DNA from 4 places in the Blastococcus jejuensis genome. Region 4 is predicted to be linked to each of the others. Evidence: riboswitches for the same ligand, from Rfam matches in the RefSeq annotation. Region 4 holds a riboswitch; each other region holds the start of a gene.
What was found. A riboswitch is a leader RNA that binds a small molecule or an ion and turns the genes downstream of it on or off. The one in region 4 is predicted to bind cyclic di-AMP.

Region 1: linked by a shared signal. The riboswitch ahead of ABD644_RS08015 (peptidoglycan DD-metalloendopeptidase family protein) and the one ahead of ABD644_RS13085 (C40 family peptidase) in region 4 are both predicted to bind cyclic di-AMP.
Region 2: linked by a shared signal. The riboswitch ahead of ABD644_RS21745 (peptidoglycan DD-metalloendopeptidase family protein) and the one ahead of ABD644_RS13085 (C40 family peptidase) in region 4 are both predicted to bind cyclic di-AMP.
Region 3: linked by a shared signal. The riboswitch ahead of ABD644_RS13435 (glycoside hydrolase family 26 protein) and the one ahead of ABD644_RS13085 (C40 family peptidase) in region 4 are both predicted to bind cyclic di-AMP.

What each region holds. Positions count from the first base shown of each region.
Region 1 covers NZ_BAAAVV010000003.1:193,032-199,992, forward strand. Annotated here, with positions in the region: gene ABD644_RS08005 (prolipoprotein diacylglyceryl transferase family protein) at 1-650, shown strand, start outside; gene ABD644_RS08010 (hypothetical protein) at 826-1,260, shown strand; gene ABD644_RS08015 (peptidoglycan DD-metalloendopeptidase family protein) at 1,375-2,559, opposite strand; cyclic di-AMP (ydaO/yuaA leader) riboswitch at 2,685-2,839, opposite strand; gene ABD644_RS08020 (hypothetical protein) at 3,235-3,579, opposite strand; gene arcC (carbamate kinase) at 3,876-4,817, opposite strand; gene argF (ornithine carbamoyltransferase) at 4,819-5,862, opposite strand; gene ABD644_RS08035 (arginine deiminase) at 5,826-6,961, opposite strand, start outside.
Region 2 covers NZ_BAAAVV010000019.1:37,731-44,691, reverse strand. Annotated here, with positions in the region: gene ABD644_RS21760 (GGDEF domain-containing protein) at 1-711, opposite strand, end outside; gene ABD644_RS21755 (maleylpyruvate isomerase N-terminal domain-containing protein) at 865-1,740, shown strand; gene ABD644_RS21750 (TVP38/TMEM64 family protein) at 1,737-2,402, opposite strand; gene ABD644_RS21745 (peptidoglycan DD-metalloendopeptidase family protein) at 2,454-3,656, opposite strand; cyclic di-AMP (ydaO/yuaA leader) riboswitch at 3,668-3,827, opposite strand; tRNA gene ABD644_RS21740 (tRNA-Ile) at 4,019-4,092, shown strand; gene ABD644_RS21735 (hypothetical protein) at 4,413-6,961, opposite strand, start outside.
Region 3 covers NZ_BAAAVV010000006.1:25,617-32,577, reverse strand. Annotated here, with positions in the region: gene mfd (transcription-repair coupling factor) at 1-2,438, opposite strand, end outside; gene ABD644_RS13445 (hypothetical protein) at 2,509-3,471, opposite strand; gene ABD644_RS13440 (sulfite exporter TauE/SafE family protein) at 3,723-4,769, shown strand; cyclic di-AMP (ydaO/yuaA leader) riboswitch at 4,821-4,969, shown strand; gene ABD644_RS13435 (glycoside hydrolase family 26 protein) at 5,085-5,939, shown strand; gene ABD644_RS13430 (tyrosine-protein kinase domain-containing protein) at 6,165-6,961, shown strand, end outside.
Region 4 covers NZ_BAAAVV010000005.1:324,740-331,700, forward strand. Annotated here, with positions in the region: gene ABD644_RS13065 (SRPBCC family protein) at 1-12, opposite strand, end outside; gene ABD644_RS13070 (AMP-dependent synthetase/ligase) at 157-1,950, shown strand; gene ABD644_RS13075 (glycosyltransferase family 4 protein) at 1,993-3,126, opposite strand; gene ABD644_RS13080 (M48 family metallopeptidase) at 3,123-4,385, opposite strand; gene ABD644_RS13085 (C40 family peptidase) at 4,491-5,438, opposite strand; gene ABD644_RS13090 (hypothetical protein) at 5,437-5,559, shown strand; cyclic di-AMP (ydaO/yuaA leader) riboswitch at 5,614-5,792, opposite strand; gene ABD644_RS13095 (hypothetical protein) at 6,003-6,344, opposite strand; gene ABD644_RS13100 (D-alanyl-D-alanine carboxypeptidase family protein) at 6,427-6,961, opposite strand, start outside.

The sequences.
Region 1 (6,961 bases), on a different contig from region 4:
TCGTGGCCCTGGTCCTCCAGGCCCTGCTGGCTTCGCAACGTCAGGTGCCGGTGGGACGCCTGCTCCTGGTGTCGCTCCTGGCCTGTCTGACGGGGCTCGTCGGGGCGAAGGTCTACTACGTGCTGACACATCGCGCCGAGCCGGGCGGACTGCTCCGGGCCGGCATGTCGGTCCAGGGCTTCGTACTGGCCGCTCTGACGACACTCGGCGTGGGCAGCTGGTGGGCGGGCATCTCCGTCGGCGCGGTGCTGGACGTGACCACCCCTGGACTGCTGTTCGGCATGATGATCGGCCGATTGGGCTGCCTGCTGGGTGGCTGCTGTGCGGGACTGCCGACGGCCTCCCGCTGGGGGGTGTGGTCCTCGGATCGGCGGGTCGGGGTCCGCCGCATTCCCGTCCAACTGATGGAGTCTGCGATGGCCGGGGCCGTGGCTATCGCCGCGCTGGTCGCGGTCGTGTCCCTCGACCCGCCGGTCGACGGCCTACTTCTCGTGGCCGGCCTGTCCACCTACATCGCCGGCCGGCAGGTCCTCTTCCCGCTGCGCGGCATCCCGCGCTCCACCAGTTGGGGACGAGTGACCACGCTGGTCCTGGCACTCCTGGTGCTGGCGACGGCAGTCGGCGTACTGATGAGCGCCGCGGGCTCCTGACCGACGCTCACAACCCAACCGGTTCGCGAGTGGCACCCGCGAGACCTCGGTACGGGGGCGCACGCATCATCCGGATGCCAGCCGGCGAGTGCGATCCTTTCCAGGAGGCGGCCAGCGGATGGGGGGCACACTGATGCCGGACGGCACTCCGGGTCCCCGCCACCGACGGCTGCCTGTGCGGGTTTCGATCGCCCTTCCGTTCATCCTCCTGGCCCTAGCCGGATTCCTGGCCGCTGTCATCGTCGTGGGGCCGAACGACGAGCGAGCACCGGCCACCCTTCTGACCCGCCCGACAGAATCGACCTTCACCAGCGTCCCCGACGGCGACGTCAGTCACGTCCACGCCGCGCTGCACGGCTTGGGTGAGACATGCGCCGAGGACGCTGTGTCGCGATCCCAGGATGCCGTGGACCGGGACGTGTCCGCGGTCCTGGATTTCGCGCGGCGACACCCGGATGGCCGCTTCCAGATCGACGACGAAAACGGCAGCTCCTTGTCCCTCCTCCTGGTCCTCCAGGACGAGCTGTCCACGTGCGCGCCTAGCCTCCTGCCGCGCGTGCAGGAGTTGATCCCCCCGCAGCTGCGCCGGGCGCCCGGTCCAGCCTCGTGACACGCGGCCAGTTCGCGAGATTCTGAGGAGCGACTGGCGGCTCGGCCCGGCTGCCCGGCACGTGGGACGACTCGCCGACCCTCGCAACTCCGCGGAGCTCGGAGCGTCGTCGGGTCAGCAGCCCCCACCCAGTGACACTCCGCGGGCAGCCAGCCAAGCCATCGGATCCGTCCGATTCCGGTAGAGGCCGCCGGTGTGCACTTCGAAGTGCAGGTGCGGACCGGTCGACTGGCCCCTGTTGCCGACCTCGGCGATCTGCTGACCGGTGGACACCTGCTGGCCGGCGGAGACGAAGTAGTCGTTGATGTGGCCGTAGACGGTGATCGAGCCGTCGTCGTGCTGGATGTAGACAGCCAGACCGAAACCGCTGGCCGGACCGGCTTGCAGCACGCGACCCGCTTGCGGCGTGTAGATCGGCGTCCCGATAGGCGCGGCGATGTCGACGCCGTAGTGCATGGCACCCCAGCGCGCGCCGTAGCAAGAGGTGATGCGACCGGTGGTCGGCGGGACGGCCTGGCCGTTCGCGGCCGCTGCTGCATTCGCGGCGATGGCCGCATCGGTCCGGGCGTTCTCAGCGTTGATCCCCTGCGCCCAGGCCCATTCGGGGTCTGCGACTCCCTGCAGTCGGAGAAGTTCTATTTCGGCCTGCTGCAGCTGCCGGCCGTAGTCTGCCTGCTGCGCGATCGCGTCGTTGTGTGCCTCCTGCGCCCGAACCACGTCCGCTTGGACCGCGGCCTCGGCCTCTGCCGCGCCGCGGGCGGCCTCGTCGCGTTCGGCGACGGAGTCCTGGGCAGCCGCCTCGGCCCGCACCTGTTGTTCCTCGATGACGCGGAACTCGGCGAGCCTCTCGGCGCGGTCATCGCTCAGCAGGTCGAGGGTGACCGCGCGCTGCAGGAACTCTGCGGGCCCGTCGGCATCAAGAAGCGCCGCTGTGGTGCCGAAGGCGTCGGTGCCCATATAACTCTCCCGGCCGAGATCAGCGATCTCGACGCGCGCCTGGTTGACCTCTGCGGTGGCGGCCTGGAGCGCAGCTGCAGCGCTGTCGGCTGAGGCTTGTGCGGTAGCGAGTTCGGCTTGCGCCCGCCGTGCTGCATCGGTGGCCGCCTCAGCCTCGACGGTCAACCGTGCGAGCTCCTCCTCCGCCTGGGCGACGAACCGCTCGATGCGCTCGACTTCGGCGGCCGCCGCGTCACGCGCGGACTGCCCGGCAGCCACGTCGCCGGCCCCCTCAGCGGGCGGATCCGATGGGGCGGCGGCTGCGGGTGAGCCGAGGATGCCGAGCAACATGCTGATGACCACGCACCCCAGGGTGACGAGCGCCGTACTTGACACGCGGCGTGCCTGTAGAGGGCGGGTGCTGGCCCGGCGAGACGCAGAGAGTCCCGGGGTGCGTGGCGCAGGCAGGGTCGCCAAGGCGACGGGCTCCGTTCTCCCTGGCCGCCTACCGGGTTAGCTGACGGGTTCGGGCAGGAGAACGCCCTACCTGCGGTCGACGTGACGCGCAGGATTCACCCCATGGGACATGGGTCCCCGGTCCGCCTCGATCGGTCGACCGAGATCGGCTCGGCGGAGCCCGACCGAGGCCCTCGGGTTCGAGGATCGCGGCTCGATCGGGCTGGCGGTGACAGTACTACGAAGCAGGCTAGTTGGTCACGCTGCGGTAACACTCCCCCATCGCCGCGTGCTGACCGCACAGAGGACGCCTGCTGCTCGACGCCCGCGCATGCACACGCCCCAGCGGGGCCGCGCTCGCCCTTCAGCGGGACGCCGTGGCCCTGTCCTCCTCGGTCAGTGCGGAGAAGGATGCCCCTTTCAGGGGTCGGTGCCACAAGACCGGTACCGGCGGCCAGGGCGCGGGCATGGCCGGACCATCCAGCAGCAGATCATCAGTCAAGGTGGCTGGACCAGTGTCGGGGGCCGGGACGCGCTGGCGTCAACCGGTCTGCATCGCCGGCGTCCAGCCGACAGCCGTCTTCAGCCGGGGTGGTGGGTGGTGTGCTCTGTCGGGGTGGTCGGGCTTGCGGGCTCCGGCGTCTCGGTTGGGGAGTTGCCGCTTATGGCCGGCCCGATGACGAATGCGGACAGGCTGAACATCACGGTGAACAGGGCGACGCCGATGGCCGGCGCCTTCCACGTACCGAAGCGGCGGTACAGGCGGCGTAGTAGAGGCACGGAGAGCAGTAGACCGACGGCGCCGAAGAGAAGGTTCCCTCCGCTGGTCGTGACGAGTGCGGCACCGGCGAAGAGGGTCGCGTGGTGCAGGACGTGCGGCAGCAGACCCATGATGGCCCCGATGGCGGCCGTGACGGCATTCCACACGGCAGCGGTCCGGCCACGGGACGCCGTCTCCTCGTGGGGGTGGCCGGACCCAGGCGCCGTCGTCGGCCGTGCAAGGCGATCGTCTGTCATCCCAACTTCCGGTCGATAGAAGGACTCGGAGCCTGCGGCGACGAAGCCTAGGACAGCATGGCCGCGCGCTGCTGCAGCCTATGGCGGTGCCCTTGCCAGGGTCCGATCGTGACGATCTGCTCGGCGTACGCGAGCTCGGAGAGCGCACTCCGGGACCGTCTCGGTTCGGCCGCTGTCTCTCACTACCCGTCTGTGAGCTCCGGTCATCAGCCGCTCGTCAGTGGGACCCCGGGATAGTGCCCCGAGGGGGTCACGACTGTGCCGGCCTCACCGCGAAGGATTGCGGCCACGTCCTCAAGCCGGCCGATGGCGCCGACGTCACCTGTCAATTCCACGAACCGACAGATCGCGTCAACTTTCGGCCCCATCGACCCAGCCGGGAAGTTCATCCGTCGCAGCGCCGCGGGCGTGGCACGCCGAATGGCCTCGGCGTGTGCGGTGCCGAAGTTCCGCTGCACACCGGGGACGTCGGTGAGTATCAGCAGCGCGTCCGCCTCCAGCGCCTCCGCAAGCACCGACGAGGTCATGTCCTTGTCGACGACCGCCTCGACACCCTCCAGCAGGCCCTGTTCGTTGCGGATCACCGGCACACCGCCTCCGCCCGCGCAGACTACGACCGCTCCGCTGTTCAGCAGCAGTCGGATCAGCCGGGTCTCGACCACGCGCTCCGGTGTGGGCGAACCGACGACACGCCGGAAGTGCTGTCCGTCGGCCCGCACGGTCCAGCCTCGTTCTTCCGCGAGGCGCCGCGCGGTCTCCTCGTCGTACACCTCGCCGACGAACTTCGTCGGGTTCCCGAACGCCGGATCGTCGGCGCGCACCAGGGTCTGGTTGATGATCGCCGCCACCTGACGTCCGGGCAGCGCGTTCTGCATCGACTGCAGCAGCCAGTAGCCGATCATGCCTTGGGTCTGGGCGCCCAGGACGTCGAACGGGTACGGCGTCGTCAGGTGAGGGTCCGAGGCCGACTGCAGCGCCAGCACGCCGACCTGCGGGCCGTTGCCGTGCGTGACCACCAGCTCGTGCTCCGCGGCCAACGGCGCCAGAGCGGCCACCGCCAGGTGAACGTTGGCCTCCTGGACCTCCGCGTCGGGTTTCTGCCCCCGCTGCAGCAGGGCGTTCCCGCCCAGCGCCACCACGATGCGCACGTCAGCCTCCCAGCGTGGCCACCATGACCGCTTTGATCGTGTGCATCCTGTTCTCCGCCTGATCGAACACCACCGAGTGGTGGGACTCGAAGATGTCGTGGGTGACCTCGAGCCCATCCATCCCGGTCTGCTGGTAGATCTGTTCGCCGATCGTGGTGTTCCGGTCGTGGAAGGCCGGCAGGCAGTGCATGAACTTCACGTTCGGGTTGCCGGTCAGCTCCACCATGTGCCGATTCACCTGATACGGCTTGAGCTGGGCGATGCGCTCGGTCCAGACCTCCATGGGCTCCCCCATCGACACCCACACGTCGGTGTAGAGGAAATCCACACTCCGCACGCCATCGGCCACCTCCTCGGTGTGGGTGATTCGCGCGCCGGTGCGGTCGGCGATCTCACGGGCTTGGTCGATGGTGGCTTCGTCGTTCCAGAGCGCCCGGGGTGCGACGATCCGGACGTCCATGCCGCTCAGCGCGCCCGCAATGAGCAGAGAATTGCCGACGTTGTTGCGGGCGTCACCGCAGTAGGCGAACGAGATCTTCTGCACGTCCTTGGTGCTGTGCTCCCGCATGGTGAGGATGTCGCACAGGGTCTGAGTGGGGTGCCATTCGTCCGTCAGCCCGTTCCACACGGGGACCCCCGCGTCCCTGGCAAGGATCTCCACGTTCTCCTGGGCGAAGCCGCGGTACTCGATCCCGTCGTACATTCGCCCCAGCACACGCGCGGTGTCGGCGATGGACTCCTTGTGTCCCAATTGGGAGCCGGTGGGGTCAAGGTATGTGACCCGCGCACCCTGGTCGTAGGCCGCCACCTCGAAAGCACACCGGGTCCGGGTGGAGGTCTTCTCGAAGATCAGGGCTATGTTCTTGCCGGCCAGGCGCGGCGCCTCCGCGCCCGCGTACTTTGCTGCCTTGAGCGTCGCGGCCAGGTCGAGCAGGAAGTGCCACTCCTGGGGAGTGAAGTCCAACTCCTTCACGAAGCTACGGTTTCGCAGGTTGTACGACATGGCGTTCAGATGCCCTCCCGCTCGATCGGGCAGGTCATGCACCGCGGACCTCCACGGCCCCGGCCGAGTTCGTCACCCTCGATGGTGATCACCTCGATGCCGTTCCTGCGCAGGTGGGTATTGGTGGTGACATTGCGCTCGTAAGCGACTACCACCCCCGGGCGGACCGCGAGCACGTTGCTTCCGTCATCCCACTGTTCGCGCTCGGCTTCGCGGAGGTCCTGGGTAGGCGTGAGCACGTTGATGTCGCCCAGGCCAAGCGCCCGGGCCATCGCCTTGTGCATGTCTTCCGGCGGGTGCGCGGTGACCTTGAGCTCCTTCTCCGTGTCGCCGGGTTCGATGGTGTACGAGGGGAGCATCCCCATCCCGACGTACTTGGTGAACGTGTCCTCGCTGAGCATCGTCATCACGGTGTCGAGATGCATGAAGGCCCGTGACTGCGGCATCGCCAGCGCGACGATCCGCTGTGCCGCTCCCTCGGCGAACAGTTTCGACGCCAGCCGCTCCACCCCCTGTGGGGTCGTGCGCTCACTCATCCCGATGAGCACCACGCCGCGACCCAGGACATGGATGTCGCCACCCTCGGCGGTGGCCATCCCGTTGGGGCGGCCCTCACTCCAGACGTGGAAATCCTCGCCCTCGAAGACCGGGTGCCACCGGTAGATCGCCTCGTAGTGCACCGTCTCGCGGGCCCGAGCTCGCTTGCGCATCGCGTTGATCGCCACGCCGTTGTAGATCCACGCGGTGGTGTCGCGGGCGAAGAGATGGTTGGGCAGCGGCGGCAGGAGCAGGTCGTCCATGTCGAGCACCGCGATCACCACGGATCGCGGCTCGTCGATCCGTTCGAGCAGTTCACGTTTGGTGATCCCACCGATGAGGAACTCGGTCAATTCGTCGCTCGGCATGGTGTCGAACAAGTTGCGCACGGCGTCGATCGCCATAGGGCCATAGATGCGCTCGTCGAGGATGCCGTCGAGGACGAACTTTCGGGCCTCAGGGATCTCCACCACCTCGTGGAGCAGGCGGTCGAGGTAGTGCACCGTCACCCCCTGTTCGCGGAGTGTCTCGGCGAAGCCGTCGTGCTCCTTCTTGGCTTCCTTGACCCAGAGCACCTCGTCGAACAGGTAGTCATCCTTGTTGG
Region 2 (6,961 bases), on a different contig from region 4:
GCGCCGGTTCGGGATGCCGGTCAGGGCGTCGGTGGTCGCCAGCGCCTCGTGGATGCGGATGAGCTCGACCTGCCGCTCGTGGGCCGCCCACGAGTTCGCCGAGGCCATCGCGCAGACCATGGTGAAGGCAGCCATGATCGCGATGAAGAACATGCCCGAGGTCGTCACGTGGGGCAGCTCGATGAAGAGGAAGTAGCTCCCGGTCATCACGCTGCCCATCGCGACCACGCCGTAGGGCGAGTACGCGACCGCCATGTAGGTCAGGGTGAGGAAGAGCAGCGCGTCCAGCGGGCTAGAGGCCCCGCCGTCCAGGCGCGTGCCGACGAGGACGAGCGCGGTCGTCCCCAGGCTCCACAGGTAGAACATCGTCGGGCCGCGGGAGTCGCGCATCATCGCCGGGAGCGGCAGCAGCAGCAGACCGGGGACGGCGACGATGACCACGCCGGCCATGACGAGGATGACCGGGTGGTGCCGGCCGGGGCTCTGCGTGAGCAGGGTGTAGACGACGACGGCCACGGCCGCCACCTCGCTGAGCAGCACGCCGATGCGCACGTGGTGCACCCAGTAGGCGACACGGTCGTCGTCGCCGGCGAGCGGGCGGTAGAGCCCGTCCCGCAGGGTCGACAGCAGCCGGCGGACCACGCCCGGTCGGGCGGCGGGTGCCGCGGTCCGGCCGGTGGCCCGACGGTCCCCCGTCGTCACATCGCTCACGCAGATGGATTCGGCGCGCTGCCGGCCATCCTTGACCCCGCGCCTCACCCCCTGGGGGGAGAGCGCTTGCCGGTGGCCGGCCGGCGTGGTGCGGATCATGCCTGGTCGCCCGACCGGGCGGGTAGGACGCGAACCGTGGGACGACACCAGGGAATGGCCGACGTCGGACGCGAGCAGGTCTCGAGCATGGTGCTCGAGGCGTGGGACGCGTTCATCGCGCAGGCGCAGACGGTCGACCTCGGCCGGGCGTCCCGGCTGCCGGGCTGGCGCGCGCACGAGATCTGCGTCCACCTGGGCTGCTGGGACGACCACACCGCGATGGCCGACCTGATCGCGTCGGCCAGGAACGGCGGCACGGGCACGCCCCCGGACGTCGACGCGGTCAACGCCCGGGTCACCGCCGCCCGCCGCGACGCGTCGCGCGAGGAGGTCCTCGCCGGCCTGCACCGCAACCGGGAGGCCACCGCCCGCTACCTCGCCGAGGAGCCGGTCGAGCTCGACACCGCCCCCACGGTCTCCGTCGTCGGCCGGCTGCCCCTGCTCAGCGTCGTCCTCGGCCAGGCATACGAGCTCGCCGTCCACAGTCTGGACCTGGTGTCGTGCGGCGCGCAGCCGCCGCCGCAGGAGGTGCTGCAGTCGGGCCTGGCCGCGCTCGCGGACGTCACCGGGGCGCTCGCCGCGTCGATGGACATCTCCGGCGGCGTGGCCCTGGCCACCCCCGACGGCGGCTGGGCCTTCCGGTCCGACCCGCACGGCTGGGAGGTGCGGCGGCTGCCGTCCGGGAGGGCCGACGGCCCGGGTGTCGAGGCACCGGCCGACCTGCTGCTGGACGCGGCGTCGGGGCGGGTCAACCCGGTGCCCGCGGTGGCCCGCCGGAAGCTGCGCGTGCACGAGGTCGGCGGCCTGCTGAAGCTGGCCCCGATCGTCTCGGCCGTGCCGGGCATCCCCGGTGGTCCGATCCTGCAGCTGGCGGCCCGCACGGTGGGCGGTGCCGGCGGGGTGATCGGCCGCCTGCTCGGTAGGAACTAGGCGGGAACGGCGGCGCGCCGCCGACGCCACAGCAGGGTGCCGACCCCGACCGCGACGACGACGAGGGCGGCGAGCGACAGCACGAGCGACGTGGTGGCCGGGTCGACCGCGAACCCGACCGAGGCCCCGACGCCGACCTGCAGGACGGTGCTCGGCACCAGCCCGAGCGCCGTCGCCACCCCGTACGGCGCGAGCCGCACCCCCGTCAGGCCGGCGCCGTAGCTGAGCGCCACGAACGGCACGACCGGCAGCAGCCGGCCGGCCAGCACCGCGACGAAGCCGCGGTCGGCCACGAGCCCGTCGACGCGGGACAGCCGTGGGCCGGCCAGGCGGAGCGCCGCGGACCGGCCCAGCCACCGGCTGAACCCGAACGCGGCGAGCGCCGCCAGCAGTCCACCCGCGAAGGCGACGCCGACGCCCGTCGCGAAGCCGGCGACGAGGCCGACCAGCACCGAGACCGCCGACCGCGGCACGGGCGCGAGCAGGACGAGGGCCACGGCGAGCACCATGACTGCGACACCCGGCGCCCCGGCGCCGGCGACCTGGGACCGCACCGTCGCGACGCTCGGCAGGTCCAGCACCAGGGCTGCCCCCACGCCGGCGGCGAGCAGCAGGACGAGGACGGCGGCGCGCAGCCAGGTGCCGCGCGCCGCCGTCGTCATGTGCCCATAGTGCGCGACGACCGGCCGATCACCTGCCGCCGCGCTGCCGTGTCAGCAGCCGCCGAGGGAGATCCCCCGGGCGGACAGCCACGGCGTCGGGTTGACCCGGTTGGCGTACAGGCCGCCGTTGTGCACCTCGAAGTGCAGGTGCGGGCCGGTGGACTGACCGCGGTTGCCGACCTCGGCGATCTGCTGGCCCGCCGACACGACCTGCCCGGCCGAGACGAAGTACTGGTTCACGTGGCCGTAGAGCGTGATCGTGCCGTCGCCGTGCTCGACGGCGACCGCGAGCCCGAACCCGCTGGCCGGGCCGGCCTGCAGCACGACACCGGCCTCGGGGGTGTAGACCGGCGTGCCGATCGGGGCGGCGATGTCGACGCCGTTGTGCATGGCCCCCCAGCGCGTGCCGTAGCAGGAGGTGACCCGGCCCTGGGTGGGGGCGATCGCACCTCCGGCGGCGGACAGCAGCGGGGTGGACTGGGCCAGAGCGACCGCCGCTGCCGGATCGGCGACGCCCGAACGGCCCAGGGCGGCCTGCAGCTCTCGCTCCAGCGTCGCCTTCTCGGCCGCGGCCGCGTCGTAGGTGGCCCGGGCGGCGGCGAGCTGCTCGGTCGCCGCGGCCTCGGCCTGGGCGGCGGCCTGGGCCGCCCGGTCCTGCTCGGCGACGGCCTCGCGCGCGGCGCGGTCGGCCTGCGCCTCGCGCACCTCGGCGTCCTCCAGCTCGGCGAGCTGCCTCGTGCGCTCGTCGCCGAGCAGCTCGAGGGTGGCCGCCTGCTGGAGGAGCTCCGTCGGGCTCTCGGCGTCGAGCAGGAGGGCGACGTCACCGAACGTGTCGTCGCTACCCATGTAGGCCTGCCGGCCGATGGCCGCGACGTCGTCCTGCGAGTCGGCCACGGCCTGGCGGACGGCGGCCAGCTCGTCGGCGGCGGCCGCCGCGGCCGCCTGCGCCCCGCCGAGCGCGGCCTGCGCGGCCCGCGACGCCTCGCCGGCGGCCTCGGCCTCGACCGTCGTCCGCTGGAGGGTCTCCTCGGCCGCGGCGAGGCGTTCCTCGATCTGGTCGATCTGGGCGGACAGCGAGTCGTTCTCGGACTCCGCGGCCGGGCTCCCGGGTGCGGCGGTGGCGGCGTGCGTGCCCAGGAGGCTTCCGGTGAGCACTCCGGCGACGAGCAGCACGCGACGGGGCGTGCTCAACCGGGAGCGGGAGGGGCGGGGGGCTGTGGTGGCGCGGCTGTGCTCGATGTGCAGGGTCGCCAAGGCGACGCATCTCCGTTTCTGACGGCCGCCTACCGAGTTAGCTGACGGGTTCGGGCCGTTCAGTGCCCTACGTGCCTGCCACCCCCGTGTGCAGGCACGATTCACCCCGGTGAATCGGTGGGTCCCCGGTCCGCTCGGCCATCCGGCTCCGCGGTTCGGCGGGGTCCGGCCGAGGCCCTCGGGTCGAGGGACTGAACTCGTCCGAACCGTGCGCGACCGTACCCACCGATCCAGGGGTTGTCACAGCGGGATAACGAACAGCAGGTCAGCTCGTGGTACTTCCCGGTACGTCGTCGCGGACGGCGATCCCCCGGCTGCGGCGCGGTGATCCGGCCGGATCCGATCTGGCAGGCTGTGCAGGTGGGGCGGTAGCTCAGCCGGTCAGAGCAAGGGACTCATAATCCCTGGGTCGTGGGTTCGAGCCCCACCCGCCCCACCGAAGTTCTCGCTGGTCAGAGGCTTGTGTGATCCGGGGCAAGTTCCATGGCCTCGTCCCGTGCCGACATATGCCCACAGCCCGTTCCGTGACGTGGGCGACATGGGCGACCTCCATGCACTCGGCCCTGCGTTCCCGCGGGAGGATCGTCGAGCCGCCTACCTTGAGGCGCTTCCGCGGAAGCGTCTCAACGCTCTCGACGTCCTCACGTGGCCGTGTAAGGAACAAGGGCCGGCAGCCGAGGGACTTCCCGCTGATGGTGTCAGCGCGATGAGTAGCCCTGCGATGCCCTGCTGTTCAGGCGGTCCTCGTGGTCAGCGTCAGCTCCTCCAGCGGGGACGGCGAACGGACCGGCCCAGCGCCGCGTCTCGCCGGGACCGCAGTTCCTCTAGCTGTTCGGGCGGCGCGCCCGCCTTGGCATAGGCATCCAGGGCGCGGTCGTAGCGCTCGTCATCCGGGACCGCGTGGGCTGCAGCCGCCCAGAGGGCATCGGCCTGCAGTTCCGGCACATCCTCGCGCAGCCCCACCTCCGCCACCTCCTCCGCCAAAGCGACGGCCTCGTCGGCGCGGCCGAGGGCCGCCAGGGCGTCGGCTCGGCCGAGATCGACGGCAGCCACCTGGACGGACAGACCGCTTGCCGCGAATCCCTCCCGCGCGGCGCCGTAGAGGTCGAGTGCCGCGGTGGGGTGTCCGGCAACGACGAGCCGGTGTGCCTGCTCGCGCTGGACATCCGCTGTCAGGACCGGGTCACCTTCCGCACACAGGGCGGTCATCGCCTCCTCGCCGGCGGCCACCGCTAGCTCCATCTCGTCACGGGCGAGGTGCAGGTCCGCGAGCACCCGGTACGCGCGCCCCCGCGCAGCTGCGTCGTCGGGGTCGAAACACGTCAGTGCCCTCTGGGCACTCGCCATCCCCTCGTCGACGTCCCCGTATTCGAGGTTGAGCAGCGCGAGGTCGACAGCGACGGCGCCCTCGAGACGGCGATCGCCGTCGTCCGCTGCCTGGGCCACCAACTCGGACAGCATGTCGTAGGCATTGAGGTCCTGGCCAAGGGCGCGGAACAGCCGTGCAACCGTGAGTCGCGCATCGGCGGCCCCCGACGAGTCGCCTGCTGCGGCGAACAGGTCGGCCGCCTCCCAGGCGACGGCGAGGGCCTCCTCCTCGCGTTCGAGGTCGCGCAGTACGTCGACCCGCGCGAGCGCGGTCTGGGCGGCGCCGAGTCGGTCGTCGCCGGCCAGTTCCGCACGCTGCATCGCCGTGAGCACGTCGAGAGCCTGCTGCGGGTGCCCGGTCGCGGTGAGCAGCTGGGCGTACAGCTCCCCTACGGTGGCGAGCACCTCGTGGTTGTCCAGTTCCGTTGCCAGCTGCCAGGCCGTCGCGGCGGGAGCGAGCGATCCGTCGACGTCTCCGACGCACGCGCGGCTGGAGGCCTCGGCCGCCCAGCTGTGTGCCAGCTCTTCCGGGACGTCGCGGAGCAGGCTTCGCGCGGTCGCGAACCCTCCCAGCGCCTTGCCGAGCACCGTGGCGTCCGGATCCACGCCCAGCTCGAGAACGTGCCACTCGGCTTCGATGGCCAGGCACAGGCCCAACTCGGCGTCCCGCTTCGTGGACCGCTCGGCGGCGTCGCGTGCGACGTGCAGCCAGCGTCGGACGTCGTCATCGATGCGCTCCGCGCGCCCGAACGCCAGACGCGCGAGGTCGAGCGCCGCGTACCCCTGTTCGGTCGGCTCGTCGGCGAGCTCGTCGATCACCGACTCGAGGATGTCCGCGCCCTCGTCGTCTCGGTCAATACGCATGAGCGCCGCGCCGATGCTGCGGCGGGCCCGGGCGACGCCGAGCGGATCGTGGGCGGCGATGAAGCCCGAGAGCGCTCGTTCGGCCAGAGCGAGACGGGCGTCGTCTTTCAGGCCCACTGCCTTCCGGGCACGGTCCAACAAGACGGCGGGGTCGGCGAGATCCGTGGGATCAGTGGCGGCCGGTTCGGGGTGAGCGCTCGGTGCGGCCGGGCTCACGACGTCGACCGGCGTCCCCGGCACGTGCGCCGCCGGCGACGGCTGCGGGCGCACAGCCAGCCACGCCTCGACCTTGCGGGTCAGGGCATCCGTCCCGTTGCGCTGGTCGAACGCCGTGGCGGTGGCGCGGGCCTCGCTGGCGAACGTCCGCGCGAGTGTCCCGGTTTCCCGCGGCCGATCGCCGATCGGCCGGGTCACGCGGTCGATCCCTCGCTCTGCCAGCGCCGCGGTGACACTGCCGCCCGCGGCTGCCACCCAGAGCCGGGAGTCAACGTCGAAGAGTCCGCGATCGACGACGTCCACGATCTCGGCGAGAAGTGCGAGCGCTTCGTCGAGGCGCCCGGTACGGAGGAGGTGCATGACGTGCTCGGCCTGGGTCATGACGAGCGAGGGATTCCCACGGGCCAGGCGCAATCCCCAGGTGTGGAAGCGCTCCGCCTCGTCCGGTCGGCCGAGCTCACTGACCGGCGCAAGCAGCGTGCCGAGAATCCGCGCCGGCTCCTCGGCGCAGTCGAGCCGGCCGGCGAGCACAGGTCGGGCGAGGTCGAGAGCGCGAGCGCTGTCGTCGACAGCCAGTGCGAGCAGCACTTCGGAATGCACATCGCACGCGCGGCAGTCCCCGTACTCGGTGCGTGGGATCAGGCGCCAGCGGCGGTGGGCCTCGACAGCTTCTGCGATCCGGCCGACGCGCAGCGGGATGGTCCACGCGAGCTTGGCGACAGCGTCCTGACCCGTACCCGCTGCCTCATACCTGCGGCGCATCTCCCCGAGCACGCGCTCGACCTCGTCGAGCGGGACCTCCGGCAGGTCGAGCAACGTGTGCGGCAGCCACTTGAGCGCCCAGTAGGGCCCATGGG
Region 3 (6,961 bases), on a different contig from region 4:
GTCAGCACCGGGTGCCGCTCCTCGGGCGGGGTGAGGATGGTCGACATCTCGCGGATGCCGGTCAGCGACATCTCCAGCGTCCGCGGGATCGGGGTGGCCGACATCGACAGCACGTCGACCGCCGTCCGCACGCTCTTCAGGTACTCCTTGTGCTCGACCCCGAAGCGCTGCTCCTCGTCGACGATGACCAGCCCGAGGTCCTTGAACCGGGTGGTGGGCTGCAGCAGCCGGTGGGTGCCGACCAGCACGTCGATCTCACCGGCGGCCAGCTGCGCGACGATCTGCCGGCTCTCGGCGTCGGACTGGAATCGGGAGAGCACCGCGACCTTCACCGGGAACTGGGCGAAGCGCTCGGAGAAGGTCTTGTAGTGCTGGTTGGCCAGCAGCGTGGTCGGCACGAGGACGGCGACCTGCTTGCCGTCCTGCACGGCCTTGAACGCCGCCCGCACCGCGATCTCGGTCTTCCCGTAGCCGACGTCGCCGCAGATGATCCGGTCCATCGGCACCGGCTGCATCATGTCGGCCTTGACCTCGTCGATCGCCCCGAGCTGGTCGGGGGTCTCCTGGAACGGGAAGGCGTCCTCGAGCTCGCGCTGCCAGATCGTGTCCGGCCCGAAGGCGTGGCCCTTCGTCGCCATCCGCGCCGAGTAGAGCCGGATCAGCTCCGCGGCGATCTGCTTGACCGCCTTGCGCGCGGAGTTCTTGGTCTTCTGCCAGTCCGCGCCGCCGAGCTTGGACAGCGCCGGAGCCTCCCCGCCCACGTAGCGGGTGAGCTGGTCGAGGGCGTCGGTCGGCACGAACAGCCGGTCCGGCGGCTGGTTCCGCCGCGACGGCGCGTACTCGACGATGAGGTAGTCGCGCTGCCCGCCGTTGACGGTGCGGCTGATCATCTCGATGTAGCGGCCGATGCCGTGCTGCTCGTGGACGACGAGGTCGCCGGGCTGCAGCTGCACCAGGTCGACGGCGTTGCGCCGGCGAGCCGGCATCTTCTGGGCGTCGCGCATCGAGGTGCCGCGCTGCCCGGTCAGGTCGTGCTCGGTCAGCAGGGCGAGCCCGATCCCCGGGAACGCGAACCCGGTCTCGAGGTTGCCCTGCGTGACGTAGGCCAGGCCCGCATCGGGGGCGGCGGCGATGTCGGGGACCAGCCGGACCCCGAGCTCGGCCTCGGCGAACTGGTCGGCGGCGCGCTGCGCGGGGCCCGGGCCGGCGAAGGTGACGACGATCCGCCAGCCGTCGCGCGACCAGGTGCGCACCTGCTCGACGGCCTTCGGCACGTCCCCGGAGAACCGGTCGACGACGGTGGCGTGGAGGGTCACGTGCTCGTCGTCGTCCTCCGACGCGAGGGTGAAGGCCCCCGTCGTCCACCACGGCAACCCGCGGATCCGCGCCGCGGTCTCGACCTCGGCGAGGTCGCGGAAGGACGACGCCCCCAGATCGATCGGCGCCTGCCCTGCTTCGGCGGCGGTGGCCCACGACGCGGCGAGGAACTCCTCGGCGGTGCGCACCAGGTCGGCTGCCCGGGTGCGCACCCGCTCGGGGTCGCAGACCAGGACGTGGGTGCCCGTGGCGACCAGGTCGGTGAGCAGCTGCATCTCACCCGTGGCGAGGGCGGGGATGAGTGCCTCCATCCCCTCGACCGCGATCCCCTCGGCCAGCTTGCCGAGGATCTCGTCCAGCTCGGGGTGCTCGACCGCCAGCGCAGCGGCCCGCTCGCGGACCTCGGGGGTGAGCAGCAGCTCCCGGCACGGCGGCGCCCACAGCCGGTCGGGCCGCTCGTCGAGGCTGCGCTGGTCGGCGGCGGAGAAGTAGCGCAGCTCGTCGACCTCGTCGCCCCAGAACTCCACGCGCACCGGGTGCGGCTCGGTCGGCGGGAACACGTCGAGCAGGCCGCCGCGCAGCGCGAACTCCCCGCGCTTCTCGACCAGCTCGACCCGGGTGTACGCCGCGTCGACCAGAGCGCGCGCGACGACGTCGATCTCGGCCTCGTCGCCCGGCCCGAGCTCGACCGGCACGAGGTCGCCGAGGCCGGGCGCCAGCGGCTGGAGGACGCTGCGCACCGGCGCGACCAGGACGTCGATCGTCCCGTTGTCGCCCGGGTGCGTCAGGTCCCGCAGCACCGCCAGCCGGCGTCCGACGGTGTCGGCGCGGGGGCTGAGCCGCTCGTGCGGCAGCGTCTCCCAGGCGGGGAAGGTCTCGACCCGGCGGCCGGGGACGACGCAGCGCAGCAGGTCGGCGACCTGGTCGGCGTCGCGCTCCCCGGCGGTGACCACCAGCACGGGCACGCCGGCGCCCGGTGCCGCAGCGGCGAGGGCGGCGGCGACGAGCGGCTGGACCGGCGGCGGGGCCGTGACGGCCAGGGTGGCGTTCCCGGCCGCGCTCACCACTCGCGCGATGCCGGGGTCGGTGAGGACGACGTCCAGCACGCCGCGCAAGGTCACGCTCGTCTGCTCCTGAGGCTCGCTGGCCGTGCGGCGCCGCGGGAGTGCGGCGGCTGGCCGGCCTCCCAGGCTAGTCGGCGCCGCCGACGACCGCCGTCGCGCGGCCCGGAGCGCTGGAGGCCGGGCAGCCCGACTCCGCGACCTCGCGCCACGCCCCCTGCGAACGCTCGTCCAGCATCCGCCAGTCGCCGACGTGGTCGCCGCCCTGCCAGTAGATCCACATCGAGATCCTCGGGTGGCGGGCGATCCAGGCGGCGTCGCGGCGGATGGCGTCGGCGCGGGCCTGTTCTTTCGCTGGATCCGAGGGCGCTCCCGCCGGCCGCAGATACTGCCCGTACTCGGTGATGAACAACGGCAAGCCGAACGGCTCAGCGAACCGGTACCAGGTGGTGAACGAACCGCTCTCGGTCATCGGCGCCGGGTCGCGGCCGTACCAATCCAGCGCCACGAAGTCGGCGTGATCGCTGCCCGGCCACCAGTCCTCGGGTGCACCGATCCAGTGGCCCGGTTGCGCGGGGTCCCACCAGTAGGCCATGTAGACCGGCCCCCAGCGGATGGTGGGGTTGGCCTCCTTGACGACCCGGTAGAGGTGCCGTTGGAGCGCGACGAACTCAGGACCCGTCATGTCGTTCTCCGGCTCGTGGAACGCGGTGGCGAACACACCCGTCCGAGGGACGCCGCGGGCCCATGCCCGGATCGCTTCGTCGTACTCCCCCGCGGCGGCGCCCCGGTGGTCGCCGTGCGGCGGCTTCCACGAGACGAACGAGTGCACGCCCACGTCGGCATCAACGGCGGCCGAGGAACTGTCGAAGGACGACGGCAACCGCGGGTCGAAGCTGCGCCGGACCGTGAGCGGGCCGAGATCCTCAGCAGCCTGGCGGAAGAGCTCCAGCCCTGGACCGTCGGCGCGCCCCGGGGCGTTGGCCGCAGCGCCCACGGCCAGGCAGTCGAGCGCGTACCCCGACGGGTCCGACCACGGGATGCGCGGCGGCGCGGAGCCGGCAGTCGTCGCGACCGCGGCGACTGCCACCACCGCCCCGATCCTGCGCCGCGACAGCCTGATCCCGGCCATGAACCCCGCCCTCGACCCGGCTCCGCGCACGCACGTCCGCGGCCACCCGCGCGCCCCGCAGAGTACCGGCCGGGGACCGTGCCGCAGGCCATCTGCGACGCGGCCGCACCGACTCTCAGGGATGAGGGAGGACAGAAAGGGGCGCGCCCCGGACCGGGGTGACCCTAGGGTTCCGGACGGCGTGCGGGCCGGCGCGCCGAACGAACCGAGTCGTGGGGGAGCCTGTGGACCTGTCGCTGTCGCTCGTCCTCGCCGGGCTGCTGATCGGCGTCGTCGTCGGCATGACCGGCATGGGCGGCGGCGCTCTCATGACGCCGGTCCTCGTCCTGTTCTTCGGTGTGCCGCCGCTGGCCGCCGTGTCCAGTGACCTCGTCGTCTCCGCCGTGATGAAGCCCGTGGGGGGCGTGGTGCACCTGCGTCGGGGCACCGTCGACCTGCGATTGGTCGGGCTGCTCTGCCTCGGTTCGGTGCCCAGCGCCTTCGCCGGGGTGCTCGTGTCCCGGTCGCTCGGCTCGTCGTCAGGTGTGCAGGAGTGGACCAAGCTGGCGCTGGGCGCGGCTCTGCTGCTCGCGGCCACCGGCTTGATCATCCGGGCCTACCAAAATCTGGTCGCCCGTGGTCGCCGCGCCGCCGACCGGGCGGCGGGCCGACCCGTGCGCGATCCAGCCGCGGAGATCAACCGGCCGCTGCACCTGCGGCCGGTCGCCACCGTCCTCGTCGGCATCGTCGGCGGCCTGATCGTCGGCATGACGTCGGTAGGTTCGGGCTCGCTGATCATCATCGCGCTGCTCGCCCTTTATCCCGCGCTCAGCGCCGCCTCCCTCGTCGGCACCGACCTGGTCCAGGCCGTGCCACTGGTGACTTCGGCGGCGCTAGGGCACCTGCTGTTCGGCGATTTCAGGCTCGATCTGACCGCCGCCCTGCTGATCGGCTCGCTTCCCGGCGTCTACTTGGGCGCACGCCTCTCGTCACGCGCGCCGGGTGGCCTCGTCCGCCGGGCACTCGCGCTGGTGCTGCTGGCCTCAGGCCTGAAACTGCTCGGGGTCGGGAACACCGCCATGCTTATCGTCCTCGCCGTCATCGTCGTCGTGGGGCCCGTCCTGTGGGCGCTGGCGAGAACTCGGCACGGGCTGCCGGCTCGAGCCAGGTTCGTCACCCGGGGCTCACTGGCGCCGCGCACCGTGGCCGCGCCCTCACACCCGGTTGCGCCGGCTGTGACAGGCGAGGCTCGCCGAGACACTCCCGTGACCAACGGCTAGGGTTCACCCCGGCCCAGACGAGTACGCACCCGGGGAGACCACCCGGGGCTCGATCGGCCACCGCTCAATCCTGCGTGCGCCGCGAGTGCATGAGGAGCCGGGGACCCAACCGACCCCGGGGTGAATCGGCGACGCCGCCGTAGGGCCTCCTTCCCGCCCGAACCCGTCAGCTAACCCGGTCAGCGGTCCTGGAAGAAGGAGCACCGCTCGATGCCCGGAGAGCACTCTGCCCTGGTCGCGCCGCGACCGGGGAGCCCGACGACGGCCCGCCGACGTCCGCGACTCGCCAGACGCGCCCTGCTCAGGTGTGGTTCGGTGGTCGTCGCGACCACCGCCGCCCTGTCCGTCATGACCACCCCCGCCTCGGCGGCGCCCACTACGTACATCGGCGTCGCCGGCGACCACGCCGGACTCTCTCGCAGCACCGGTGAACCGCTCGCCCTCCACTCGTACTCCCGGTTCGACCGCCGGGTGCCCGCGAACGCCGACATGATCACAGTCAAGACATCGGCCAAGTGGAGTCAGGTGGCTGCTGCCCGCCCCGGTTCGGCGCTGTACGAACAGATCGCCCAGTACGCGCGCGGAGTGAAGGCCCTCAACCGCACGGTCATGGTGGCCTACCACCACGAACCCGAGGCCGGCGGCAGCCGCGGGTTCGGCACCTCCCAGGAATTCGTCGCCGCGTACCGGCAAGTCGTGTCGATCTTCAACTCCGTCGGCGCCACGAACGTCGAGTGGACCTGGCAGATGACCGCCTACTCCTTCCGCGTGCGGGAGTCGGACCGGCGGGCCGCGATCCACTGGTACCCAGGCGATGCCTATGTCGACAACGTCTCGGCTGACGGTTACAACTGGGGCAGCTGCGACGGGCATTCCGGCAAGTGGTTGAGCTTCGCCAGCTTCACCGAGCCGGTGGTCCAGTTCGCTCGGGCACACGGGAAGAAGGCGTCCCTCGGCGAGTTCGGCTCGGTCGCCGGCTCCCAGCGGGCGCAGTGGCTGCGGGACGCCCACCGGTACGTCGTGGCCAACCGCGACGTCATCTCGGCGGCGTTCTACTTCCAGAACGGGTCCTCCGGCGCCGGGGACACCTGCAACTGGCTCCTGCAGACATCCGCGGAGCACGACGCCTTCGGCGACATGGCGCGGGACACGTCTACATTCCGCTCCTGATTCCCTGCTCGTCGTGGGCCTCCCGGTATCCGCCGGGAGGCCACGACGAGCAGTTCTCACGCCTGGCATCCTCGCCCGTCCGAGTGTGACGGGACGACGCGAACCCCTTACAAAGCGGTCCCAGTGGTATTCAATCCGTACGGCTCGCCGCGCGGCGCGTCGAGGATCACGCGGTTGCCTCGGACCTGGAGGACGCGGAGCGAGGACAGAGGGGAACGCGACGCGATGCCGAGCGGAGATGCGGGAAACGCGATGCGCTTGGGCGATTACGTCGACTTGGTGCGCCGGCAGTGGGTGCCCGTCCTCCTCTGCCTGATGCTCGGGGTCGGTGCGGCAATCGCCTATCTCCAGCTGACGCCGCGCGAGTACCGCTCCACGACATCGGTGCTCGTCACGGCCATCGACGATGTGTCCGGTGGATCCGGTCGCACGACGTCGATCAACCTCGACACCGAGGCGCAGCTCGTCACCGCCACCGGCACCGTGGCCGATGCCGCCGAGCGGCTCGGCGTCCCGGACGAGGCGCGCTCACTGGCCGGGCAGGTAGCGGTGAGTGTGCCGCCCAACACCGAGATCCTCGACATCGCGTTCACGGGCGGCACTCCGGAGGAGGCGCAGCAGGGTTCGCTGGCATTCGCCGAGGCCTATCTCTCCCAGCGCCAGGAGACGGCGGAAGACGCCCTGCAGGCTGAGCGGGAACTCCTCCAGGCGCGCATCGACGCGGTCGGGTCCCAGTTGTCGGACGTGCTCGAGGCGAGCGCGGCCCTGCCGGCGGACTCCCCCACGCGCAACCGGCTGGACAGCCAGGCGACGTCGCTGAACAACCAGCTGGCGAACCTGTCTGCCCAGCAGAACGAGATCGAGTCGACGGCGGTCCGTCCGGGCGTCATCGTGAACGAGCCGCCGCTGCCCTCGAGCCCGAGCAGCCCCAATGCGCTGGTAGCGATCGCTGCCGGTGTACTGATGGGCCTGCTTCTGGGCCTTGGCGTGGCGGCTCTCCGGTACCGCGCCGACGACGTCAT
Region 4 (6,961 bases):
CTGGTCGGCCATGGGCAGCAGGCTAGCCGCTCAGCAGGCCGCAGGCCCCGCACTCTGCTACTCATGGGTAGGACGAGCCGCTAGATTTGCAGTGACGTCCCCGTCCGGGGCCGTGGGCGACGGCGCCCCGGCCGGCCGGGGAGGAGAGGACCGGGCGTGCGCGAATTCAGCGTTCCTGCGACCACCGAGGTGGGCCCCGACGAGGCGCTCCCCGACCTGCTCGCCGCGAACGTCGCCGAGGTAGGCGACCAGACCGGCTTCCGGGTCCACCGCGGCGGGGCGTGGCACGACGTGACCTGGAAGGAGTTCGCCGACCAGGTCGCCGGCGTGGCGAAGGGCCTCATCGCCTCCGGCGTGGCGGCGGGAGACCGGGTCGCCATCCAGGCCAAGACCCGCTACGAGTGGGCCGTCATCGACTTCGCCATCTGGGCCGCCGGCGCGGTCACGGTCCCGATCTACGAGACCTCCAGCCCCGACCAGGTGGCGTGGATCCTGTCCGACTCCGGCGCCACCGCGGTGATCGTGGAGCGCGACGAGCACGCCACCGCGGTGGAGTCCGTGCGCGACCAGACCCCCGAGCTGAAGTCGGTGCACGTCATCGACGACGACGCGGTCGGCACGCTGACCCAGGCCGGCAAGGACGTGCCCGACAGCGAGCTCGAGGCCCGCCGGGCCACCCTCAAGGCCGACAGCCTGGCCACGCTGATCTACACCAGCGGCACCACCGGCCGGCCCAAGGGCTGCGAGCTGACGCACGGCAACTTCCTGTTCGAGATCGGCAACGGGATGAGCCTGCTCGGCCGGTTCCTCAACGTCGACGGCTCGATCCTGCTGTTCATCCCGCTGGCCCACGTGCTGGCGCGGGTCATCCACGTCGGCGCGGTCAAGACGCGCACCGTCGTCGGGCACACGCCCGACGTGAAGAACCTCGTCGACGACCTCGGCGCTTTCCGGCCCACGTTCGTCCTCGCCGTCCCGCGGGTGTTCGAGAAGGTGTTCAACACCGCCAAGGGCAAGGCCGAGGCCGACGGCAAGGGCAAGATCTTCGACAAGGCCGCGCAGGTGGCCATCGACTGGTCGCGGGCCCAGGACACCGGCGGCCCGGGCCTCCTCCTGCGGGCCGAGCACGCGCTGTTCGACAAGCTCGTCTACGGCAAGCTGCGCGCGGCGCTGGGCGGACGGTGCCTGGGCGCGATCTCCGGCGGCGCACCGCTCGGTGAGCGGCTCGGCCACTTCTACCGGGGCATCGGGGTCACCGTCTACGAGGGCTACGGCCTCACCGAGACCACCGCCGCCGCCTCGGTGAACCACGACGAGGGGCTGCGCATCGGCACGGTCGGCCGCCCCCTGCCCGGCGTCGACTTCGCCATCGCCGAGGACGGCGAGGTGCTCATCCGCGGCGGCATCGTGATGCGCGGCTACTGGAAGAACGAGGACGCCACCCGGGAGGCGATCGACTCCGACGGCTGGTTCCACACCGGCGACCTCGGCGAGCTCGACGACGACGGCTTCCTCAAGATCACCGGGCGCAAGAAGGAGATCCTGGTGACCGCCGGCGGCAAGAACGTCGCCCCCGCGGTGCTCGAGGACCGGCTGCGCGCGCACCGCCTGGTCAGCCAGTGCATCGTCGTCGGCGACCAGCGGCCGTTCATCGCCGCCCTCGTCACCCTCGACGAGGAGGCGTTGCCCGGCTGGTTGGAGTCCAAGGGCAAGGACGCCGGCCTCACGGCCGAGCAGGTCCGGGACGACGAGGACCTGCTCGCCGAGCTCGACGCCGCGGTCAAGGAGGCCAACAAGGCCGTGTCGCAGGCCGAGGCGATCAAGAAGTTCCGGGTGCTCGGCACCGACTTCACCGAGGACAACGGGATGCTGACCCCGAGCCTGAAGCTCAAGCGGGCCGTCGTCATGAAGGAGTTCGACTCCGAGGTCGAGGGGCTCTACGCCCGCTGATCCCGGCTGCTGAGCCCCCGTCCCGCCTCGGCGGACGGGGGCTCAGTGCTGTGCGGGCCCCTCCAGCAGGTCGGCGAAGGTCGCGGCGATCGTCGTCCAGGACCAGCGCTGCTCGACCCAGGCCCGACCGGCCGCGCCCATCGCCCGCGCCCGGTCGGGGTCGTCGAGCAGTCCGACCAGCGCCGCCGCGACGGCGTCGGGCGACCGCGGCTCCACCACGTGTCCGGTGACGCCTTCCCGGACGGTCTCCGGGGCGCCGCCGGAGGTGCCGGCGACCACCGGCAGACCGCACGCGGCGGCCTCGAGGAAGACCATGCCCAGCCCCTCGACGTCCAGACCGGCCCGGCGCGTGCGGCACGGCATCGCGAAGACGTCGCCCGCGGCGTAGTGCGCCGGCAGCTCGCCGAACGGCACCGCCCCGGTGAGGACGACGGAGTGCTGCAGGCCGCGGTCGGCGACGGCCCGGCGCAGGGCCGCCTCGGCCGGGCCGCCGCCGACCAGCAGCAGCCGGGCGTCGGGATGGCGCTCGAGCACCCGCGGCCAGCCGCGGACGAGCACGTCCTGACCCTTGCGCGCGACCAGCCGGGACACGCACACCACCACCGGGGCCTCCCCCAGGCCGTGCCGCCGCCGGACCGCCGTGCCGTCGACGCCGGGGGTGAACCGCTCGACGTCGACGCCCGGGGAGAGCTGGGCCAATCGGGTGCGGCCGGCCAGCGCCGGGGCGAGCCGGTCGCGGGTGTACTCGCTGATGTAGGTGAGCACGTCGAGCTGCCCGGCGATGCGCTGCAGCAGCTGCCGGGAGCCGGGCAGGGCCACCCACCCGGTCTCGTGGCCGTGCGTGGCGCCGACGAGGCGCCGGACACCCGCCGCCCGCAGTGCCGGGGCGATCAGCCCCAGCGGGGCCGCCGCCCCGAAGAACGCGGTGTCACAGCCGTGCCGGCGGGCGAGTTCCGCCGCCACCCGTCCGGTCGCCGGGGTGGGCAGGAGCATCGCGGTGGGCCGGCGCACGACCGGGTAGGGCAGCGCGGCGTCGTGCTCCTCCCAGCCCGGGGACCGGGAGGCGAGCACGACGAGGCTCTCCGGCGGGCGGCGCTCCAGCAGCGCGGCGACGAACGTCTGGATGCCGCCCTGGCGGGGCGGGAAGTCGTTGGTGACGACGAGGGTGCGGTTCACTTCGCCCGCAGCTCCGCCCAGTCCTTCGCGAGGGCGACGCGCTGCGCGGTGGTGGGGTGCGAGCCGAAGAACCACTGCCAGGCTGCGGGCGGGTCGGGATCGCTGAGGTTGGTCCTGGCCAGGCCCTGCTGCATCTCGACGAAGGTGCCCGGGTCCCCGGTCAGGTCGAGGGCGTGCACGTCGGCGCGGGCCTCGACGTGCCGGGAGACGAGGTTCTGCACCGGGGCGGAGGCCAGGCTCCCGACGGCGACCAGGAACAGCACCAGCGGGATGACCCGGGGGTCGCCGACCGAGTCCGCTCCCGCCCGGCGCAGCAGCCGCGGCGAGACGACCCAGCCCAGCACGGCCACTCCGGCGGCCGACCCGAGGGCACCGATGAGCGTGCCGGTGAGCACGTCGTCGGTCGCCACGTGGCCGAGCTCGTGCGCGGTGATCGACTCGATCTCGGCCTCGCTGAGCCGGTCGAGGACCGTGTCGTAGACGACGATCCGGCGGGTCGAGCCGAAGCCGGAGACGTAGGCGTTGAGCGCCGTCGTGCGACGGGACGCGTCGGACACGAGCACGTCCTGCACCGGGGTGCCGTTCTCCTCGGCGAGGGCGAGCAGGTCGGTGCGCAGCTGCCCGGCGGGCATGGGTTCGAAGCGGTTGAACGCCGGCTCGATGACGACCGGCCACAGGAACGACCCGGTGACCACGAGAGCCGCGGCGCCGACCGCCCCCCATGCCCACCAGGTGCGTGGAGCCTTCCGCGCGAGGGCGACCAGAGCCAGCAGGGCCAGCGCGGTCAGGCCGGCGTCGATCCCGGTGGAGACGGCGACGTCGCGCAGCCAGAGCCCCCAGCCACGGGTGGACAACCCGTAGCGGTGCCGGACCACCTCGCCGTAGGCCGACAGCGGCAGCGTGACCAGCCGGCCGATCACGGCGAGGGCGAGGATGCCGAGCAGCACGTCCCCCGCCCAGCGGTTGCCGAGCGGCCGGCCGGCGGCGCGCACCACGCGGGCACCGAGGCGGGTCAGGCCGAGGACGCCGGACACCGCGAGGCCGAGCACCAGCGAGGCCAGCGAGGCGGGCCGGAGGGCTGCCACGAAGGACTCCGCCCGGCCGATCTCGGCCGGGGACAGCCCGGCGGTGGGGTCGACCGGCGAGGACCCACCGGGCGGCTCGGGCAGGACGTCCCACGGGGTGCGCAGCGCGATGACGAGGACGAGCGCCGCACCGAGGACCACCGCGGCGACCAGCGCGGCGCGGCGGGCGGTCACCCGGCCGATCCTATGCGGTGCCGTCGGCACACCCAGGGAACGACGAGGGCCGGTGACCCCCGCGGGGGTCACCGGCCCTGGCCGTGTGGAACAGGAGGTCCTCTATCAGCCCGCGATCCGGCGAGCGTGGGTGAACCCGCTCATCGAGTCGAAGGAGACGACCTGGACCGGCGTGCCCGACGTCGAGGCGTGCACCATCTGGCCGTTGCCGATGTACATCGCCACGTGGCTGGTCGGGCTGTAGTAGAAGAGCAGGTCGCCCGGCTGCAGCGAACCGACGGGCACGGAGGCGCCCATCTGCGACTGCATCCGGCTGGAGTGCGGCAGCGACACCCCGGCGGCCGAGTAGGCGTACTGCGTCAGACCCGAGCAGTCGAAGGCATCCGGCCCGCCGGCACCCCAGACGTAGGGGTCACCGACCTGGGCGAGCGCGGTGTCGACGGCGACCTGGGCCGCGGCGCTCGGGGCGACACCGCCGGCCACAGCCGCGACCGGGATCGCGTCACCGGCGTGAGCGGCGTTCACCTCGGTCTGCTGGGCGGCGGTCAGCGCATCGAACTGCGCCTGGTAGTCGGCGATCTGAGCCTCGAGGTCGGCCTGCTGGGCGGCGATCTCGTCGTAGGACTCCTGCGCCACGGCCGCGGCCGCGTCGGCCTCCTCCTGAGCCCGGTTCGCCGCGTCGGCGGCGACCGAGACCTCGGCGAGGACGTCGTTGGTGTGGCCGGCGATGACGTCCAGCGTGCCCAGCTGGGACAGGAAGTCCTCGGCCGAGTCGCTGGTCATCATCACGTCGAGCTGGGAGAGGCCGTCGCTGGTGTACGCGATGCGGGCGAGCTGGCGGATCTGCCCGTCGAGGGCGTTCAGCTGCTCGCGGGCGCCCGCGGCTGCCTGCTCGGCGGCGGCGGCAGCGGCCTGCTGCTGCTCGAGCACGACCTTGGCGGTGTTGAGCTCCTCGGTGACGACCTCGAGCTGGTGACTGGCCTCGGCGACCATCTGCGTGGCCTGCTCGGGCGTGGTGGCATCGCCGGGGACGGCGACCGCGGTGCCGGGCATGACCGTGAAGGTCAGCGCGACGGTCGTGGCCCCGATCAGCACCCCGGAGCGGAGCCGGCGGGATCGGCTGCTCGGCAGCCGGCCGGCCGCGGGAGCGGCGAGGAGATCGGAGCGGGACTGATCGTGGGCATGCGTGCGAAAAGCGTGAGGGGTCGCCACGTGCGGCGGCTCTCCGTTTCTTCCTCTGCAACCGCCTACCGAGTTAGCTGACGGGTTCGGGCTGGGAAGACTCGCCCTATCCCCTGCAGCCCGGCGAGCCGGCCAGCAGGGGAACTCACCCCAGAACTGCGGTGGGTCCCCGGTTCGCCGTCGAGCGCCTCGCGGCGCCGTCGAGCGATTCGGCGGTGAACGTCCGAGGCCGCCCGGGTACGGGCGACGACCACTCGGTCGAACGCGACGACACTACGGCCGTGATGTGGTCGTGACAAATGGGGATCTGCGCGACAGATGTGACGCACGTCCCTCTGATCGCAACATTTCCGCCCAGCGCGCCTCCCACGGTTACGCCGAACGTGTGGCAATCGCCACGGTTTATGGAACGGTGTCGGCCGTCTCGCGAGCAGTTCAGCCGGTGCGGCGACCGCGCGCCGCCGGCCCGTCCGGACCGCTGTCTGCGGCGCCCCGGTGCCGCAGCGGGGGCACCAGCCCGACGTCGGCCAGGGCGCGCACGGCACGGCGCTCCACCTCGTCGAACTCCACGACGACGCCCGGCGGGGGCACCACGACGTCCTCGGCCGTCGACGCATCGGGGACGGCGTTCCCGCCGGCCGGGCGGGCGCGCGCGGTCATCGGGACGACGACCGGGTCGACGCCCTGCCAGCTGGGCGGTGCGCCGAGCAGCACGGTGACGACGCAGTCGCCGCAGCCGGCGCCCCGGGCGGTGCAGGTGTCGCAGTCGATGAGCATGTGTCCTTCTCTCCTCCGTGAGTCCTCCGCACGGTAGGAGCGGCCACCGACATTTCCCGCCCGCCGGAACCAGGTGGCCGGCTCAGGTGCCCGCGTACTCCCAGTGCCAGGGCTCCTCGCGGCCGTTGCCAGGGTCGGCCCACGTCGGGTGCAGGTAGCCGAACCGTCCGGCGTTGGCGGCCATCCAGGCGTACTGCGGGGTGCCGAAGTTCTGGATGCCGCCGCACAGGTCCACGGCCAGACCCCAGCCGTGGTTGCTGGTGCCCGGGACGGCCGCCAGCGCCGGCTTCTGGCCGTAGAGCCGCACCTGGCTGGCGTAGGTCCGGTAGGAGTCGGTGATGCAGATCGGGCCGCCCATGTCGGCGGCGTAGGCCGCGGACATCGCCCGGTAGGCCGCCGCCGCGTCGCAGCGCAGCTGGTGCCCGGCCACTCCCAGCGGGCACATGGCGCTCGGCGGGATCAAGCCGTTGGGATAGCCACCCCACTGACGCGCGCCGTCGAAGCTCGGCGGATAGACCGTGTTGCCGCACTCGACCCGGAGCGCGCCGTCGACCGGCCCGGGCACGCCGGCCGGGGCACGCTGACCCAGACTCGGTCGGCCGATGCCGATCACCTGG